4 regions of the Pseudoalteromonas sp. MBR-15 genome follow, and region 3 is predicted to be linked to each of the others. Evidence: predicted binding sites of a transcription regulator. Region 3 holds the regulator's gene; each other region holds the start of a gene.
The links. The regulator FliA, encoded in region 3, starts transcription of late flagellar genes. The targets are predictions, from matches to a motif close to CTAAAGNTNNNNNNNNNNNNGCCGATA.

Region 1 (4,513 bases), on a different contig from region 3:
CGCTTCAGCAGGTTTATAACCTTTGCCTTTTTGCGTTTTTATATGCAGTAATTGCGGCCCTTTAAGGTTACGCATATTACGCAGGGTATCGACCAACATATTCACGTCGTGGCCATCTATTGGGCCGATATAGTTTAAACCTAACTCTTCAAAGAAAGTGCCTGGAATGACCATGCCTTTCAAGTGCTCTTCCATTCGGCTGGCAAGTTCTTTTACGGGCGGTAAACCCGAAAGTAGCTTTTTACTGCCTTCTCGGATATTGGTATAGAAACTACCTGATAAAATGCGAGCGAAGTGGTTGTTTAATGCGCCCACGTTTTCTGAAATCGACATTTCGTTATCATTTAAGATAATCAGCACATTTGGGTTTACATCACCCATGTGGTTCATCGCTTCAAATGCCATACCCGCAGTAATGGCACCATCACCAATTACGGCAACTGTTTTTCGATCTTTACCTTCTTTTTCTGCCGCAATTGCCATGCCTAGGGCTGCAGAAATAGAGGTGCTAGAGTGACCTACACTGAATGTATCGTATTTACTTTCTTCACGGAATGGGAAAGGGTGTAAGCCATCCTTTTGACGAATCGTATGCATTTGGTCACGACGACCCGTTAAGATTTTGTGTGGGTATGCTTGGTGACCCACATCCCATACTAAACGATCTTCAGGGGTGTTATAGACATAATGCAGCGCAACAGTTAACTCAACAGTGCCTAATCCTGATGCTAAATGACCACTACTTTGCGAAACTGAGTTCAAAAGGTATTCACGTAACTCTTTACTAAACGCAGGTAATTTGTCTTGCGCTAAATCACGCAGTTGTGCTGGTTCGTCAACCAAACTTAATAATGGATACTTGCTACTATCAAGTGTCATGTTTTTTATACATCCTTCGCTAACCAGAGTGCATTATAGCCCATAGCGGCTCTGATTTTTTAGTTATTTTGTCTTTCTTTTGTAGGCACTAATAGTTACGTTCAACTATATAGCTGGCAAGGCTTGCCAACTCATTTGTGTCGTAATCTATTGCCTCAAGAGCCTGATGAGCTTGGGCAAGTAAATCTTGCGCTTTTTGTTTAGCACCTGCCATGCCTAATAAAGCAGGGTAGGTTGCTTTATTAGCCGCAATATCTGACCCTTGAGGCTTTCCTAATGTTTCAGTATCAGCTTCAACGTCTAGGATATCGTCTTGTACCTGAAAAGCCAGACCTATCGCTTGACCAAATAGATTTAGTTGCTGCAATGTATGCTGATCACAGTGAGTCGCGCACAAAGCTCCCAGTGTAATTGCACAATTTAAAAGCGCCCCAGTTTTCAGTTGGTGGATACGTTCCAATTGCTCAACACTGATCACTTGATCGGTAGAGACAATATCCAGTGCTTGTCCCCCAACCATACCTTCAATACCTGAGGCTTTGCTTAATGAGGCTATCATTTTAACCTGTTGTGTCGCTGGCACCGTAAATTGATGATTAGCAATTAAATCAAATGCAAGCGTTTGCAGTGCATCGCCGGCTAAAATTGCCTGTGCTTCGCCATAAACAATGTGGCAAGTTGGTCGGCCTCGGCGTAAATCATCATCGTCCATTGCCGGCAAATCATCGTGTACAAGTGAGTAACTATGGATACACTCAATGGCTGCTGCAAGTACATCTAAATCGGCTTTGTTTGCTCCCATCATACGACCGGTTGCGTAAACAAGGTACGGGCGTAAACGCTTCCCCCCATTTAAAACACCATAATGGGTTGCGTCTTTAATTGTTTGTTCGGTATTAAGTGGCTGGTCAAAATAGCGATTTAACATGGCTTCAACATCGTGTTGAGCACGTTGTAGTTGTTCTTTTAATTGCACTGAATTAGTCCAGGTTTGAATCAAAGTTGCTCAGAGGAGCTTGGCTATCGTTGCCCATTAAAATGGCCACTTTTTGTTCTGCTTGCTGTAATTTACCCGATGAGGCATTTGCCAGTGCAATACCACGTTCAAACTGTTTAAGTGACTGTTCTAAAGACAGTTCACCTTGCTCCATTTGCACAACTATTTGAGATAATTCATCCAGCGCTTCTTCAAAGCTTAAGTTTTCTGGTTTCTTTGCCGCCATTGTGGCCTCGATAGCTATTAGAAAGTGAGGCCAATTTTAGGGGGAATGCTAAACTAGGTCAAAGAATGATGTGTTTTTTTACGCATAAAGCGATTTCGATATGCTATTTTTACGCTTTTAGATACAGCTTAAACTTGTAGCTTAAAAATCTTACATTAAAATAAAATTAATTCATTTAATGATTTAAGTAATTCAATTGCTTGCCGATAAGCAGTTAATAATAAAAATTTGATGCCTGAGGGTGTCGTGTTATTTTCCTCTGGAGGGGTATGTGGATTTAGCAACCATAATAGGTATTCTTGGTGCCATAGGCTTAATTGCTATGTCGATGGTGTTAAGTAGTGACGGCCAAGTTGCAATGTTTTACAACACACCTTCGGTGGTCATTGTATTCGGTGGCTCGATTTTTATTGTGTTATCAAACTTCACCATGGGACAGTTTTTGGGGATAGGGAAGGTTGCAGCTAAAGCCTTCATGTTCAAAATTGAATCTCCAGAAGAGTTAATTGAAAAAGCAGTTGAACTAGCTGACTCTGCACGTAAAGGTGGCTTTCTCGCGCTGGAAGAGGCTGATATCCCCAATGCGTTCATGCGAAAAGGGGTTGATATGCTGGTTGATGGTCATGATGCCGATGTTGTGAGGGCTACGCTACAAAAAGATATTTCTTTGACATCTGCACGTCATGAACATGGTGCCACTTTATTTAAATCGCTTGCTGATATCGCCCCGGCAATGGGTATGATTGGTACGCTGATAGGGTTGGTTGCGATGTTATCAAACATGGATGACCCTAAAGCGATTGGTCCTGCTATGGCGGTGGCCTTACTTACCACCTTATACGGTGCATTTTTAGCGAATGTTATTGCTATTCCTATTCAGGTAAAGCTTGAGCTTCGTAAAGACGAAGAAGCACTAAACCAGCGCCTCATTTTGGATGCGGTTTTAGGCATACAAGATGGTCAAAACCCGAAAGTAATTGAAGGGATTTTGAAAAACTATTTAGCCGAATCTAAACGTAAAGTAGATACTGAGGAGTAGGCATGTCTGATCAAGAGTGCAAATGTCCGCCCCCTGGCCTGCCAGCTTGGATGGGCACGTTTGCTGACTTAATGTCGTTATTAATGTGCTTCTTTGTACTCTTACTTGCTTTCTCAGAAATGGATGTACTTAAGTTTAAGCAAATAGCAGGCTCGATGAAGTTTGCTTTTGGTGTGCAAAATAAGATTGAAGTAAAAGATATTCCCAAAGGAACCTCGGTGATTGCAATGGAGTTCACGCCAGGTAAACCTGAGCCCACGCCGATTGAAACGATTCAACAACAAACCGTTGAAATGACTCAGCAAATGTTAGAGTTTCAAGCGGGTGATGAAAGCTCTGCTGGTGGTCGCCAAGAGCAACGAGGTAACAAGCGCGGTGGTGAATCGCAAAGTACAGCGCAAGAGCAAGCGATGGAGCAGTCAATTTCAGCGGCTGATCAAGAGCAAACTAATGAGCTTGTGAAAAAAATTGCTCAGCAATTAGAGCAACAGATTATGGATGGGGCGATTGAGCTTGAGTCGCTTGGTCAGCAAATTATTATCCGTATTCGTGAAAATGGCTCATTCCCATCGGGCAGCGCATTTTTACAGCCTAAATTTAAACCTATCATTCGTGATATAGCGACCTTACTTAAAGACGTACCTGGTGAAATTACGGTGTCTGGCCATACCGATGATTTTCAGGTTTCTAATGAGCTATACACCAATAACTGGGATTTATCTTCGAAAAGAGCGGTGGCGGTTGCCAGTGAAATGGAAAAAGCCTCAGGTTTCGATAAGTCGCGCATGGTGGTTGTCGGGCATGCTGAAACACGGCCGCTTGTTCCCAATGTGACCGATGAAGATCGCCGACGTAATCGACGTGTCGAGATCTCTATAATGCAGGGTAAAGCGCACGAGTCAGACCCTATTGATGTGAGACCATAAATCTATTACAGTAAAACTTCGTTAACAGATGTAATGGAGTATACAAATGAAAAAAATAGATAAGTACTGCTACATGCCAGGTAATGGTAGTGGTGATGATGATGATAAAACTGATTAAGGTAGGTAATTTTGCCTGATTGGTTTGGCTCCATCATATCAATATTAAATAATAGCTGGGTATTCATGTTGAGCCCAGCTATTTTCGTTTTCTATCTACAAAAAGACTGGTTTGCCTTTCGGTTTGCACTAATCACAGCCTGCTTCTTTTTATACGGCACGTTGATTCATGACCATTTACGTGGTTTTGATGATATTTATGTCTGGCGCTATGTAGTGTGGGCTTTCAATGATATTGCTTGGATGGCTGTAATTGCGTATTTAGGGATCAAAGATAAAGTTTATTTGTGGCAGAGTGTGTTGGGTCAACTTGTTGTTATTATGGCTCC
Region 2 (4,513 bases), on a different contig from region 3:
GCGTTAGTAAAGTTTTTATTAGAACAATAATTTTTGGAGTGATTGAATAATGATCAAATTAGTTAAAGCTGCATTTGTGGCCGTGACGCTAGGTTTCGTTGCCACAGCGAGTGCGGCGCAATACGAAGAAGGTAAGCATTATGAAACAATTGATGCGCGAGCTTCTAAAAAGCCTGAAGTGACCGAGTTTTTTTCATTCTACTGTCCTCACTGTAATACCTTCGAGCCAATTGTTGCTGAGCTTAAGCCAATGCTTAAAGACGGCGTTAAATTTAAAAAGAATCACGTTAATTTTGTTGGTCCTCGTGATCCTGAGATCCAAACAGTGCTTGCGCAAGGTTATGCAACAGCAACAGTACTCCCAAATAGCGATGCGTTAGTTGGTGCAATTTTTGACCACATTCATGGTAAACGTGCGCGTATTAATGAGCTTGCAGATATGAAAGATATTTTCGTATCACAAGGTGTAACTGCTGAAGATTTTGAAAAGTACTACAACAGTTTTTCAGTACGTACGATAGCAGCGAAAATGAAACGCGACCAAGAGTACTATCAACAAAAAGGAGCCTTAAAAGGCGTACCAACCTTTATTGTGAATGGTAAGTATCGTTTAATCTTAGGTGCAGACTCAGGTATTACCGATGCAAAAAGCATGGCTGAGCTAATTAATTACTTAGCAGCTAAGTAAGAGACTCGAAAATATTATTTAAAAGCTCCGCTCGCGGAGCTTTTTTGTTTGGTGAAGAAATGAAAAAACTTTTAGTGTCGAGTTGTTTACTAGGAAAGCCGGTACGCTATGACGGTCAATCACAAAACTTATTACATCCTGGATTAGAGTCACTGAAGCAGCAAGGGCGTATTGTGTCTTTTTGTCCTGAGGTTGCGGGTGGTCTACCTACACCAAGAGCGCCTGCTGAAATTAGCCAGGGTAGAGTATTAACACAGGATGCGCATGACGTCACCGCAGAGTTTAAAGCGGGTGCACAGCAAGCATTACGCGTATGCAAAGAACAAGGGATTCGGTTCGCACTACTCAAAGAGTCTAGTCCGTCATGTGGACGTAATTATATTTATGATGGAAGTCACACAGGGCAAAAGATTCGAGGAATGGGTTTAACTGCAAAGTTACTTAGTGACAATAATATACAGGTGTTCAGTGAACAACAATTGCCAGCGCTATTGGCTGCGCTGGCAAAAGTTTAAGTTATTTACGCTGTAAAAAGACGCCAGACTCAATATGATGTGTATAGGGGAATTGGTCAAAAATCGCAAAACGTTTCACTTCGTGTGTTTTGCAAAGGTGATCAAGATCTCGTTCTAATGTCTCGGGATTACAAGAGATATAGATAATGTTGTCGTAGTTCGCCACCAAATCACAGGTAAGAGTATCCATCCCCGCTCGAGGAGGGTCGACTAAAATTGTTTGGCAGTTATAGCTGTTTAGATCAATACCGTCTAAACGTGAAAAAGTACGTTCGCCTTTCATGGCTTGTGTAAACTCTTCACTCGACATACGAATGATATCTAAATTATCGACTTTGTTTTGAGCAATATTGTACTGCGCAGAATAAACCGATGACTTTGAGATCTCAGTCGCAAGCACTCGGTTAAATGAACCGGCTAGTGCAATTGAAAAGTTACCATTACCACAATACAGCTCTAGCAAATCATTATTAAGGGGCTCACACAACGCTTGTGCCCATTCCAGCATTTTAATGTTCACTTTTGCGTTTGGTTGAGTAAAGCTATTTTCTACTTGCTGATAAATGAGTTCTTTACCATTTACGTTTAATCGTTCAACGACATAGTCGTTCCCAATCACTTCTTTTTGCTTACGTGCACGACCAATAAAGTCGATTTTAAACTGGCTGCTTAATTTTGCTTTAAGCTCTTTAATCGCAATTAGCCATTCATCGTTTAAAGGTTTGTGGTAAAGCAAACTAACAAGAATTTCACCACTTAAGCTAGAGAGGTAATCAATCTGGAATAACTTGCGGCGAAGTACCTCACACCCTTTTAAGTTTTCAATCATCACCTGCATCACTTCGCCAACGAGTGGCGCGGCGGGATCAAATTCATCAACGCGAATTTTCTCTTTGCTTTGCTGATCAAACATAATGTGGAATAAATCGTCGCCCTCATGCCACACTCTAAACTCTGCACGTTGACGGTAGTGAATTGGATCAGAGCTGAACACTTCTAATGTGTTTACACCAAAGCGCCTAAACTGTGACGTGATGCGCTGCTCTTTCTCACTCAATTGTGCATCATATTGAGTTGTATCAATTTTTATAACCGCCATGGCTGATTACCTTTTATCTCTTAGCTATTTGTCGGCGCTATTGTAGGGAGCAGAGAGGATTTGTCTAGTTTTGTTATTTATTTTAGTGTCGTTTTTTTATACAAAAAACTTAAGTTATGCGATTTTTGGCCGATAATGAGGTAACCATAAAATGGAGTCGGATCATGAAAATTGGCAACCTAGGCTATATGCCTAATACAAATTTGAATAAATACAATGGTAAACAGTCTGTGCAGCAGCCTACCATTCAAAATCGTCAAGATAGCTATCAACAACGTGGCCGCGAACTGGCTGCAAAAGTCCTCGACGATAAACTCGCACAAGCACTTGGTTTACCTAAAGCAGAAGAAAAGAAAGATAAGCCCCTGTTTGATTTTGATGAGATCGTTAAAAATGTACTCAATTTTGTTGGTGGTGCGCTGCGTAAAGCAAAAGCAGATGGCGCTGATGATGAAAAGTTAAAAGGCATGTTAGGCGAGGCACGCAAAGGCGTACAAATGGGAATCGATGATGCCTATGATGAACTTAAAGAATCAGGCATCTTAAATGACGATATCGAAGAGGGTATCGAAAAATCGAAAGAAGGTATCTTTAAAGGTATTGATGAGCTTGAAGAAGACTTATTTAATCCTAAACCTAATGCCGTGACGGTTAGCCAAGCACAGTACGTGAGCTTAAGTAATAATGCTGAATATACATTTACCACAGCCGAAGGTGATGAAGTCAGTATTAGCTTTGCAGATGCATATGAGAGCAAGTCCGCTAGTAGCTACAGTAAAAACGGTGACAACGAAGCGTATGTCAGTGAATCGTCACAATCACGTGACTTATCTTTTTCTATGTCAGTGAATGGCGATCTTAATGAGCAAGAGCAGCAGGCCATTAACGAGTTGATGGAAGACTTACAAGGCGTTAGCGAAACATTTTTCTCAGGCTCACTCGATGAAGCCTTTGAACAAGCTAAAGAGCTTAACTTGAGTATTGGGCAGCTAGTCGGTTTTTCGATGGATTTGAAGCAAACCAAAACAGTTGCAGCTATAAAAGGGTACGAAGAATATAAACCAACGCCAGAGAAAGAAGTTGCAGAAAAGGTCGCCCCTTTTAACGATGACTTAAAAGAAGCCTTTAATAAAGCCGGTGATATTGGTTTGCAAAATCAACTTGCCGGAATATTGCAATGGTTAAATCAAGATAAAGAAGAAGTCAGTAAATTGGTTGATTATACCAAAGCGATGTTCGAGCAAATGAATACACTACGTTCAGCCAATGAACAGAACTAGTCTTCGCTTTCTTTTTAGATAGTCACATGGCAAACTGCTTGCCTTTCATGATCCGAGGTAAGTAGTTTGTCAGTCCATATAATGGTGTTTGATTCAGGTATTGGTGGGACAACTGTGCTTGAACAGATCCAGGATTTGATCCCGAATGCAGATTATAGCTATTTTATGGATAATGCCTTTCTGCCTTATGGTGCGCAAACTTCGCAAACAATCATTCAACGCTTATTAGGGCTATTACACTTTATAGACACACATGCGTTGCATGTTGATATATTAGTGATTGCCTGCAATACAGCATCGACATCTGCGTTAGACGTTATTCGACACTATACAAGTATTGAAGTTGTGGGGGTTGTGCCTGCTATAAAGCCAGCATGTGCCATAAGTAATACGAAGCACATTGGTTTACTTGCCACGCCCGCGACTACAAAAAGCAAATACACCGAGACGTTAATTTTGACACACAGTCAAGGTACAAAAGTGAGCTTGTACGCTTCGACTAAGCTGGTGGAAATTGCAGAAACACTGTTTCATAGTAAAAAACTACTCAAAGCCGAATTCAACGAAGCAATGGCTGAACTCGCTATTGCAGATGATATTGATGTATTAGTACTCGGATGCACACACTTTCCTTTATTAGCCCATGCAATAAATAACTATTACGACAAACGCGTTAAATTGATTGACTCAGGCCGTGCAATTGCAAATCGTGTCAGTAGTATTATTACAACGCAGCAATTAAATTTAGCAACAGACAAAAAAAAGCCGCTGCACTATTATGCAACGGCTCCGATTAGTCACCAGCAATTAAGCGTAGAGCTTGTTACGCTGATTGATCAGATTCCTCACGGAAACTATTAGACTCGTTCTCTTGTTTTTGTTTTGCTTCACGTACTTTTAAAGTACGTTGTTGGAACTCACTATCATTTAA
Region 3 (4,513 bases):
GATAGTAAAGGGGTTGTACCATGAAAATTAAACGTTTTTTTGCTAAAGATATGCGCACCGCACTGAAAGAAGTGAAAGATGAATTAGGTGTTGATGCGGTTATTATGTCTAACAAAAAGTTAGCGAATGGTGTTGAAATTGTCGCCGCTGTTGATTATGACAAAGCAGCCCCAAAAGCCGAAGCGAAACCGGTGCCTGCACACACAGCGCCACAACAGTCGCATAACTTCGTTAAACCAGAACCTATGCGCGCTAAACCTGAGCCACAAGCCCAAGTTGCAGACAGCCTACAAGCGTTACTAGAGCGTCAAGCCCCACGCCCTCGTTCGCCAGAGCTTGCTTCAATGTTTAATCAATCTGGTATTGAAACGAGTGAACATTATCAGCCAAAAACACACAGTTTTGCGCCGCAAGAGCAGCCGCAATATTCAGCAAAACCTCGCTATCAAGAGCAAGCAGCACCGCGAGTGCAAACACAAGCACATAGCCTAGGTTTTGATGATGATTTAGACACAGGCTTCGACGATTTAGATTCACCAGCAGAACACAAAACGGCCGCACCCGCAAACCACTCAGAAATGGCGACGATGCGTGAAGAAATGAATGCCATTCGTCAATTACTTGAACATCAAGTGTCTGGTTTGATGCAGCAAGACATGGCGCGTCGTGATCCGACCCGTGCTTGTATGATTGATTGCCTAGCCGGTATGGGCATTGAGCGTGATGTTGCGGAGCAAATGGCGTGTTTTATTCCTGATGACGTTTCGCGTCAACAAGCGTGGCAAGCCTTATTGCAAATGGTTGAAAACCAAATGCATACAACAAATAATGAAATTTTACGTCAAGGCGGTGTGTACGCTTTAGTGGGTCCTACGGGGGTGGGCAAAACCACCACCGTGGCGAAATTGGCAGCCCTTGGAGCACAAAAATATGGTGCAGATAAAGTCGCGCTTATTACAACAGACACTTACCGTATTGGTGCGTATGAGCAGCTAGCCACTTATGGCCGCATTATTGGCTGTGGTGTGAAACAAGTTAAAGACGCAAATGAATTAGCTGAAGTGTTATACCATTTACGCAATAAGCGTCTAGTATTAATAGACACTGCGGGTATGAGTCAACGCGACTTACGCTTAACTGAGCAACTTAATACATTAATGCGCAATCAGCGTGTCGACATTCGCAGTTATTTAGTGTTAAGTGCAACAGCGCAAATTAACGTGCTACAAGAAACCGTTCGCCACTTTAAAAAAGTGCAACTAAGTGGTTGTATCTTCACTAAGTTAGATGAATCACTTAGTTTAGGTGAGATTATTAGTATTGCGATTCAAAATCGCTTGCCAATAGGGTATCTTACTAATGGTCAGCGTGTTCCTGAAGATATTCGCGTTGCGAATGCAGAAAAACTAGTAAAAAAAGCTGAGCAATTATATTTAAAACGAGCAAAAGCACAACATTCACGACGTCAAGCAGTAGCGTCGAACACAGTAGGGATGTATGATTAACACAGTATTAGATCAAGCAAGCGGCCTGCGCAAAATGAATCAAAATAATAATAGTGGCGTTAAAGTTATCGCTGTCACTGGCGGCAAAGGTGGTGTGGGTAAAACGAATGTGTCACTCAATACCGCGATCGCATTAGGTCAGCTGGGAAATCGTGTATTAGTATTAGATGCCGATTTAGGGTTGGCAAATTGTGACGTAATGCTTGGTTTACGTGTCGAGAGAAACTTATCTCATGTTTTATCTGGTGAGTGTGAACTGGATGAAATTCTTGTCGAAGGCCCAGCAGGTATAAAAATTGTGCCAGCGACTTCGGGCTCGCAAAGTATGGTTGAGTTAACACCGTCAGAACATGCGGGGCTTATTCGCGCATTTAGCGAGCTAAATACTGAGTTTGATATTTTAATTGTCGATACCGCTGCGGGTATTTCAGACATGGTATTAAGCTTTTCGCGTGCAGCACAAGATGTTGTTGTTGTTGTATGCGATGAACCTACCTCAATTACCGACGCTTACGCCCTAATTAAAGTGTTAAGTCGTGAGCATGGCGTTTACAAATTTAAAATAGTTGCCAATATGGTGCGCAGTATGCGTGAAGGGCAAGAATTATTTGCTAAACTCTCAAAAGTAACGGATCGATTCTTAGATGTGTCTATGGAACTTGTCGCAACCATTCCGTATGACGAGAATATGCGCAAATCGACCCGCCGCCAAAAAGTGATTGTGGAGTTATTTCCAAACTCACCAGCCGCTGTGGCATTTAAAACATTAGCAACGAAAGCAGTTAAGTGGCCAATTCCAAATCAACCGTCAGGTCATTTAGAATTTTTTATTGAAAAACTAGTAAACGGTTAACTATGACAACATCGGTGAATAAAGCGATGGGATATCAATCAGCACAGAATTTAAATGCGATTGTTGAAAAACATGCCTCTTTAGTCAAAAAAGTGGCGTGTCATCTAATTGCTCGTTTACCTGCCAGTGTGCAACTCGATGATTTGATTCAGTCAGGTATGATTGGCCTTATAGAAGCGTCGAAAAATTTTGATGCGAGTAAAGGGGCCAGTTTTGAAACATTTGCGGGTATTCGAATTCGAGGGGCTATGCTCGATGAAATCCGTCGAGGTGATTGGGCTCCCCGTTCAGTTCACCGTAATGCACGCCTTGTCGCTGAAACGATTTCGGATTTAGAGAGTATTTTAAACCGCGAGCCAAAAGACACTGAAGTTGCTGAAAAACTTGATATTACACTGGATGAGTACCATCATATTCTACATGATGTAAATTCCAGTAAGGTACTGGGTATAGAGGATTTAGGCGTTGATGAAGACGTCATCACACCTATGGGGCATGATTTAGCACTAGACAAACCGTTTAATAATGTTAAAAATGAACGGTTTAACCAGTCTCTATTGACGGCTATCCAATCGTTACCAGAAAGAGATGCACTCGTTTTGTCTTTGTATTACAACGATGAAATGAACTTAAAAGAAATAGGGCACATACTCGATGTTAGCGAATCGCGTGTGAGTCAAATACATGGTCAGGCGATGATTAAGCTCAAAGCAAAAATCAATGACTGGATTAATTAGTAGTAAGTAAATAAGGTTCAAACCTCACCGGAGGATGTTTTGGATAAAAACATGAAAATTCTTGTTGTTGATGATTTTTCTACAATGAGACGTATCATTAAAAACCTGTTAAGGGATTTAGGTTTTACCAATGTGCAGGAAGCTGATGATGGTTCAACAGCATTGCCGATGTTGCAAAATCAAGAGTTTGATTTTGTTGTAACAGATTGGAATATGCCTGGAATGCAAGGTATTGATCTATTACGCGCAATTCGTGCTGATGATAGCCTTAAACATATCCCCGTGTTAATGGTGACAGCTGAAGCGAAAAAAGAACAAATTGTTGCTGCTGCTCAAGCGGGTGTTAATGGCTATATCGTCAAACCATTCACTGCTGCGACACTGAAAACCAAATTGGAAAAAGTGTTTGAACGTTTAGGTTAATCTAAGGGGAGAGGCTTATGTCAGCACTTGCTGCGCCTCAAATAAGTTTAGAGCAAGCTCGTCAACTTGTTGAGTATCTTGAAAATGGTGAACAAGAGAAAGCTGATAAGCTGATACTTGAAACAGCATCAAAAGAACAATCAGAGTTGTTTGCTGAAGTCGGTAAATTGACACGACAACTTCATGAAGCACTAAAAAACTTCGATCTTGATACTCGACTCACAGATTTAACAACAGAAGCAATCCCGGATGCAAAGCAGCGCTTGAATTATGTTATGGAAATGACTGAAAGCGCGGCCAATAAAACGATGGATGCCGTGGAAGCGAGTTTGCCTATAGCACAACAGCTCGCTGATGAAATTGCCACGATTAAACCAACGTGGGATCGTTTAATGAATCGAGAAATTGAACTCGGTGAATTTAAAACGTTATGCCACAGCTTAGATAAGTTCATGAATAACTCGCACACCAAAACAGATGAGTTACAAGGCTTGATGACCAACGTGCTAATGGCGCAAGATTATCAAGACTTGACGGGGCAGGTAATACGCCGTGTTATCGAATTAGTGCGCGAAGTAGAAGACAGTTTAATCAATCTCTTAACTGTATTCGGCAGTCAAGACGATGGTCAAATAAAACAAGAAAAACAGGCCATAGACAAAGCACCTGCACAAAGCGATACGCTGGCAGGTCCAGAAGGGCCAATTATTGATAAAGAGTCACGCGATGATGTTGTTTCAGGACAAGATGAAGTTGATGACCTATTATCAAGTCTGGGCTTCTAAGAGGAGAGTAGCTGCATGAGCTTTGAAGTCGATGAAGATATTTTACAGGATTTCCTTGTTGAAGCAGGGGAAATTTTAGAGCTTTTGTCGGAGCAATTGGTCGAGCTTGAAAATAATCCAGATGATAAAGACTTACTAAACGCTATTTTTAGAGGCTTTCACACCGTAAAAGGTGGCGCAGGCTTTTTAAGCATGACTGAGCTTGTTGAT
Region 4 (4,513 bases), on a different contig from region 3:
TTAAAGTAGGTATTAATATTTTTGGCGTAACTAACTGGGTAAGAACATTAAACTCTATACCACCTTGGTGGGAAAGCTTTAAAAAGGCACTGTACGATGAAATGGGTGACCCTGCAACTGATGGCGAACGCCATCGAGCGATATCTCCCCTCTTCCATGCTAAAAACATTACGAAACCACTGATGGTTATTCAAGGTGCAAACGACCCTCGTGTATTGCAAGTTGAGAGTGATGAGCTTGTTGCCGCAGTAAAAGCGAATGGTGTCCCCGTAGAATACGTGTTGTTCGATGACGAAGGTCATGGTTTTACTAAAAAAGAAAACCGTATCAAAGCATCAAACGCGTACCTTGAGTTTTTAAATACGTACTTGAAAAACTAAATTTTAGAAGCCGGTGTACACCGGCTTCTTTATCAAAACACCTGTATAAACCTCAAATATCCTGCATACAAACTACTGTATAAACTTCGATATAAAACACTATATATATTATTTCATCCATTTTTCACAAAATATCACACTGCAAAGAAACAAAATAACCAATTGTTTTTAAATATTTAATTTTTTAAAATTATTAAAAGCTGAATAATTGGTTAAAAAAATAGCAAAAAACACTTGCGCAAAAACACTGTATAAACTACTGTATACACATACTGTATAAACAACCAGTGAGTGAAAGTTATGTTACAGCCAATTACCTTAAGAACCGTTAAAAGCTATCAACAAGATAACGACAAAGCGTCGGTTAATTTAATTCAAATTGAAGACGAAATTTCAGCAACATTTGAGCTATTAAAGGTATTACATCACTATAACAGTCAAAGTGCATGGACATTGTTAATTGCACCTGATCATGTGCCAAGTAAAGCATTACTCGATTCATGTTCAATCGACACCAGTAAACTGTTAGTGATCAGACAAAAGCACCTTGTGAATCTTGAATATGTGTTAAGTTCGGCGCTGCACAACGGTAACTTTGCCGCAGTGATCACCTGGACAGATATTGTCAGCAACAATCAACTAGATTCTATGACTCTTAATTTAGAACATGCATCTGCAAAGTTTTACTGCTTCAACAAAAGCAACCCATTAAACAATTTAGTACCGCAGCCACAATAGGCTTGCTAAAATAGCAATTTATTGTTTTAGGTAAGTTGTTATGACATCACTCACACACTCCCTTTGTCCTTGTGGCAGCAAACAAGATTACTCGCTTTGCTGCCAACCTTTGCACACAGGCGATAGCCAAGCGCAAACGCCGGAACAACTTATGCGTTCTCGCTTTAGTGCTTATGCCTTAAAAGATGCAAAATATGTCTTTACAACATACGCACAAAGCCAACAAACCGCTAACCCTGTTAGCGAAATCAAAGATTTTGCTAATAGCTGTCGTTTTACCAAGCTAAGCGTTTTAGATACTGAATATAACGAGCAAGAAGGTTTTGTAGAATTTAAAGCAAATTACTTTTACCAAAACTTGTATTGTGAGTTACACGAGAAATCGCGTTTTATTAAAGAAGATGGACTATGGCGTTACCTTGATGGTGAAATAACGCCCGTTGCTGATATTAAAATTGGCCGTAATGATGAATGCCCTTGCGGTAGCGGCAAAAAATATAAAAAGTGTCACGCAATTTAAATCACGGCTATTCACTTTTTATATAGCCAATCTAAACCTTGACTAGCCATTGTAGGGAAAGCCGTTGCGTGGTGGGCATGTGATATAAATCAACACAAAATAATGTCATTGTATTTCAGACAATAAAAATGGGCCTCAAGGCCCATTCTTAAATTCTATGAATTATAACGACTATTCTTCGTCAAATTCTTGTAACTGGCGTTGTGCTGGACGCGCTAGAATCTCGACATAAAACGATGTAAGCCCTTTTGCTTCAATATCGCTAATGCATTTATTAATTTCCGCCACATGAACGACTTTCGCGTCGTCAGCTGACTCTCCAAATTTACAATCAAATGCCCAGTAATCGGCATCTTCTGGGAGAGTTTTATTACGCTCACGTTTTAAATACTTCTTCACTTCGTGCTTAGCTGCATCAACCATGCGAGGGTATTTAATTTTCTCATGGTTAAGCGTGAATGTTTTCTTCATTATAGTCCTAATAACTTGGTTCAATGATAATGGCACAAAGCCATTTGGGCGCATTATAACAAGCACATAAAAAATTAGCTGTACTTTTTACTGATTTGCACCAATTTACCTATCTTTGTAAGTGTAGCGTACAAGGCGAGTATGACAATTTCAATTAATTAAGCAGTTGCCAATTGCAAAGGCTGATGAATCGCCTCGTCCGTTAAGCTGTCATAAAACGCAGCTGCATCCATTTGCATACGCTCTGTGGGTGCGTTTTTATCGTAATAGCGTTTTCTGACTGCTGGCTCACAGTTATCGATGACTTCTAACGGCACATGATTTTTATCATCGCGGATAGCAAGCGGCTCAGGACTGAGACAATTACGTAGGCGAATATCTGACAAGCCACCTTGTAAAAGTCGCAGCCCATTATTCTGCCCGATTAACATATCATATTGTTCAGGCGCTAATGGTTGTTTTGGGCCTGCCCCTAACTCATTTCTGAGTACGTGTTCTGAACTCTGAGTATCGGTTAATTCTGTTTTCGGTAAATGAAACTGGCTAAAATCAAGCGCATCATGAGACAGCATCGCCAATAATAAGGCAAACTCACCTTGGCGGTGTTCATGAACACTTTTGTTAAGACGATTATCAAGTTGACTCTCGCTGAGCAACAAACCATCAATTTGCATAGACTTTGGCCGAATAGTTTCAAGATTAACCAGTTATCGGCATTAATCTATTTTTCTTTAGTTTTTTTCTTTACTTAAAGAGCCAGTTTGCTATTATCAGCGCCGTTGCATTGGAGGGGTTCCCGAGCGGCCAAAGGGATCAGACTGTAAATCTGACGGCTCAGCCTTCGCTGGTTCGAATCCAGCTCCCTCCACCACTTTTCTACGCTCAGTTAAGTGGGGCCAAATGCAATAAAAATTAGTGTGGAGGGGTTCCCGAGCGGCCAAAGGGATCAGACTGTAAATCTGACGGCTCAGCCTTCGCTGGTTCGAATCCAGCTCCCTCCACCACTTTCCTTCTCTGCTAATTCACTATTCTATTTTTCATATTATTATTTACTTCTCTTTTCCTAAATCGTTAAACTAAAAATACAGCTATTTTCAATTGAATTATCCTTTTGTTATACCATTCCGCTTAATTATGTGGTCTATTTTGAGGCAATAAAACCGCGTTGATAACAAGGCAAAAATGTAGTTATTTAGTTGTTCTCAGCAATTGCTCCTGCATTGCTCTGCATCCATGCAGTCGTAAATCAGACATTTTTAACACAGGTAACGACTGGTTTAATCACTCAAAATGATTAAGTATTCTTGCGGATTGGTATTAGAGCCAGCGTAAAAATGGACCATTCACTTTCAGCCAATTGCTTGCGTTTTTATGTTCGGGATAAAACTCACTCACCCGTTGCCAAAATGCCGCACTGTGATCCATATGCTTTAAATGAGCAAGTTCATGAACAACAACATAATCAATAACCCATAGGGGCGCACTGGCTAAGTGCAAATTAAAGGTTAACTCTCTTTGGCGATTACAACTGCCCCATCGCCGCTTGTAATGTTGAATTTTAAGACGTGTTGGTAACGCTTCTCTCATTTGAATACAGTAGTTTTGTATACGCATCTCAAGGTAGGTTTCTAACTTGTCATGTAAAAACTCTTCCATCAATGCAAGATACTTTGCGTCTGTGAGTTTAACGCGCGGTGAAATAGCAAGGGTTAATTCATGAGTATCAGTGTCTTGATACCATTGGCTGCAATTTTCTTGCTTAAATACAAGGGGAATTACCTGATCAAATAGCTTGATTTGCGAATTTTTAATGGGAAATTGACACTGCTCAGCGTGTAATGATTGTTTAGTAACTTGCTCTGCAACCCAATGCTGCTTTGTTTTTAACCACGCTTCAATATCTTTACGCGGGACAAAGTGAGGTGCATACACAGTCAACTGCTGCTCAGCGACTTTAATCGCGACAGTTTTTCTACGTTTACTGCGTTTTAACGTGTACTCAAACAAAATAAGCCAATGTAATTAATAAAATCTTTGTATTATATTTTACCCCGTAAAATACCTGCTAATCTATAAAGATGACTCATAAATAAGTTTTTATTCTTATGCCTGATAAACCGTGTTGTAGCTACATTTCACCAACAGGTAACACGTGTCAAGAAACCGATATGGGTTCTGGGTATTGCTTTTGGCATGATAATAAATTTGATAAATCAGGCTTAGAGCTGACTCAAAAACTTGAACGATATGCAAAAAAGGGCGGGTTACTTCAGGGTCTGCAATTACAACGTGCAAATTTAGTGGGTCTAAATTTAATAAAGAAAGATGATGAAGAAGGTTATGATCTTTCTTACTGCAATTTTTATCGAGCCAATTTGTCGGGGGCACATCTTTTCAACAATAA

Region 1: pomA (flagellar motor protein PomA) is a predicted target of FliA. The motif match lies at 2,285-2,311, and genes of this name have one in related genera.
Region 2: ACSSVW_RS20090 (DUF5610 domain-containing protein) is a predicted target of FliA. The motif match lies at 2,411-2,437, and genes of this name have one in related genera.
Region 4: ACSSVW_RS17540 (VC2046/SO_2500 family protein) is a predicted target of FliA. The motif match lies at 2,818-2,844, and genes of this name have one in related genera.

What each region holds. Positions count from the first base shown of each region.
Region 1 is NZ_JBRJHH010000006.1:271,251-275,763, forward strand. Features, by position in the region: gene dxs (1-deoxy-D-xylulose-5-phosphate synthase) at 1-879, opposite strand, end outside; gene ispA ((2E,6E)-farnesyl diphosphate synthase) at 968-1,855, opposite strand; gene ACSSVW_RS10715 (exodeoxyribonuclease VII small subunit) at 1,860-2,102, opposite strand; gene pomA (flagellar motor protein PomA) at 2,374-3,141, shown strand; gene ACSSVW_RS10725 (flagellar motor protein MotB) at 3,144-4,067, shown strand; gene ACSSVW_RS10730 (hypothetical protein) at 4,197-4,513, shown strand, end outside.
Region 2 is NZ_JBRJHH010000025.1:787-5,299, reverse strand. Features, by position in the region: gene ACSSVW_RS20110 (thiol:disulfide interchange protein DsbA/DsbL) at 1-30, shown strand, start outside; gene ACSSVW_RS20105 (thiol:disulfide interchange protein DsbA/DsbL) at 50-688, shown strand; gene ACSSVW_RS20100 (DUF523 domain-containing protein) at 748-1,203, shown strand; gene trmA (tRNA (uridine(54)-C5)-methyltransferase TrmA) at 1,205-2,302, opposite strand; gene ACSSVW_RS20090 (DUF5610 domain-containing protein) at 2,467-3,582, shown strand; gene murI (glutamate racemase) at 3,649-4,443, shown strand; gene ACSSVW_RS20080 (RNA recognition motif domain-containing protein) at 4,406-4,513, opposite strand, start outside.
Region 3 is NZ_JBRJHH010000004.1:267,472-271,984, reverse strand. Features, by position in the region: gene flhF (flagellar biosynthesis protein FlhF) at 21-1,505, shown strand; gene ACSSVW_RS07940 (MinD/ParA family ATP-binding protein) at 1,498-2,358, shown strand; gene ACSSVW_RS07935 (RNA polymerase sigma factor FliA) at 2,385-3,095, shown strand; gene cheY (chemotaxis response regulator CheY) at 3,135-3,518, shown strand; gene ACSSVW_RS07925 (protein phosphatase CheZ) at 3,536-4,303, shown strand; gene ACSSVW_RS07920 (chemotaxis protein CheA) at 4,319-4,513, shown strand, end outside.
Region 4 is NZ_JBRJHH010000015.1:52,353-56,865, forward strand. Features, by position in the region: gene ACSSVW_RS17520 (S9 family peptidase) at 1-380, shown strand, start outside; gene ACSSVW_RS17525 (SulA-like leucine-rich domain-containing protein) at 681-1,118, shown strand; gene ACSSVW_RS17530 (YchJ family protein) at 1,159-1,638, shown strand; gene ACSSVW_RS17535 (DUF6172 family protein) at 1,810-2,109, opposite strand; gene ACSSVW_RS17540 (VC2046/SO_2500 family protein) at 2,268-2,783, opposite strand; tRNA gene ACSSVW_RS17545 (tRNA-Tyr) at 2,896-2,980, shown strand; tRNA gene ACSSVW_RS17550 (tRNA-Tyr) at 3,029-3,113, shown strand; gene ACSSVW_RS17555 (M48 family metallopeptidase) at 3,427-4,116, opposite strand; gene ACSSVW_RS17560 (ion channel) at 4,215-4,513, shown strand, end outside.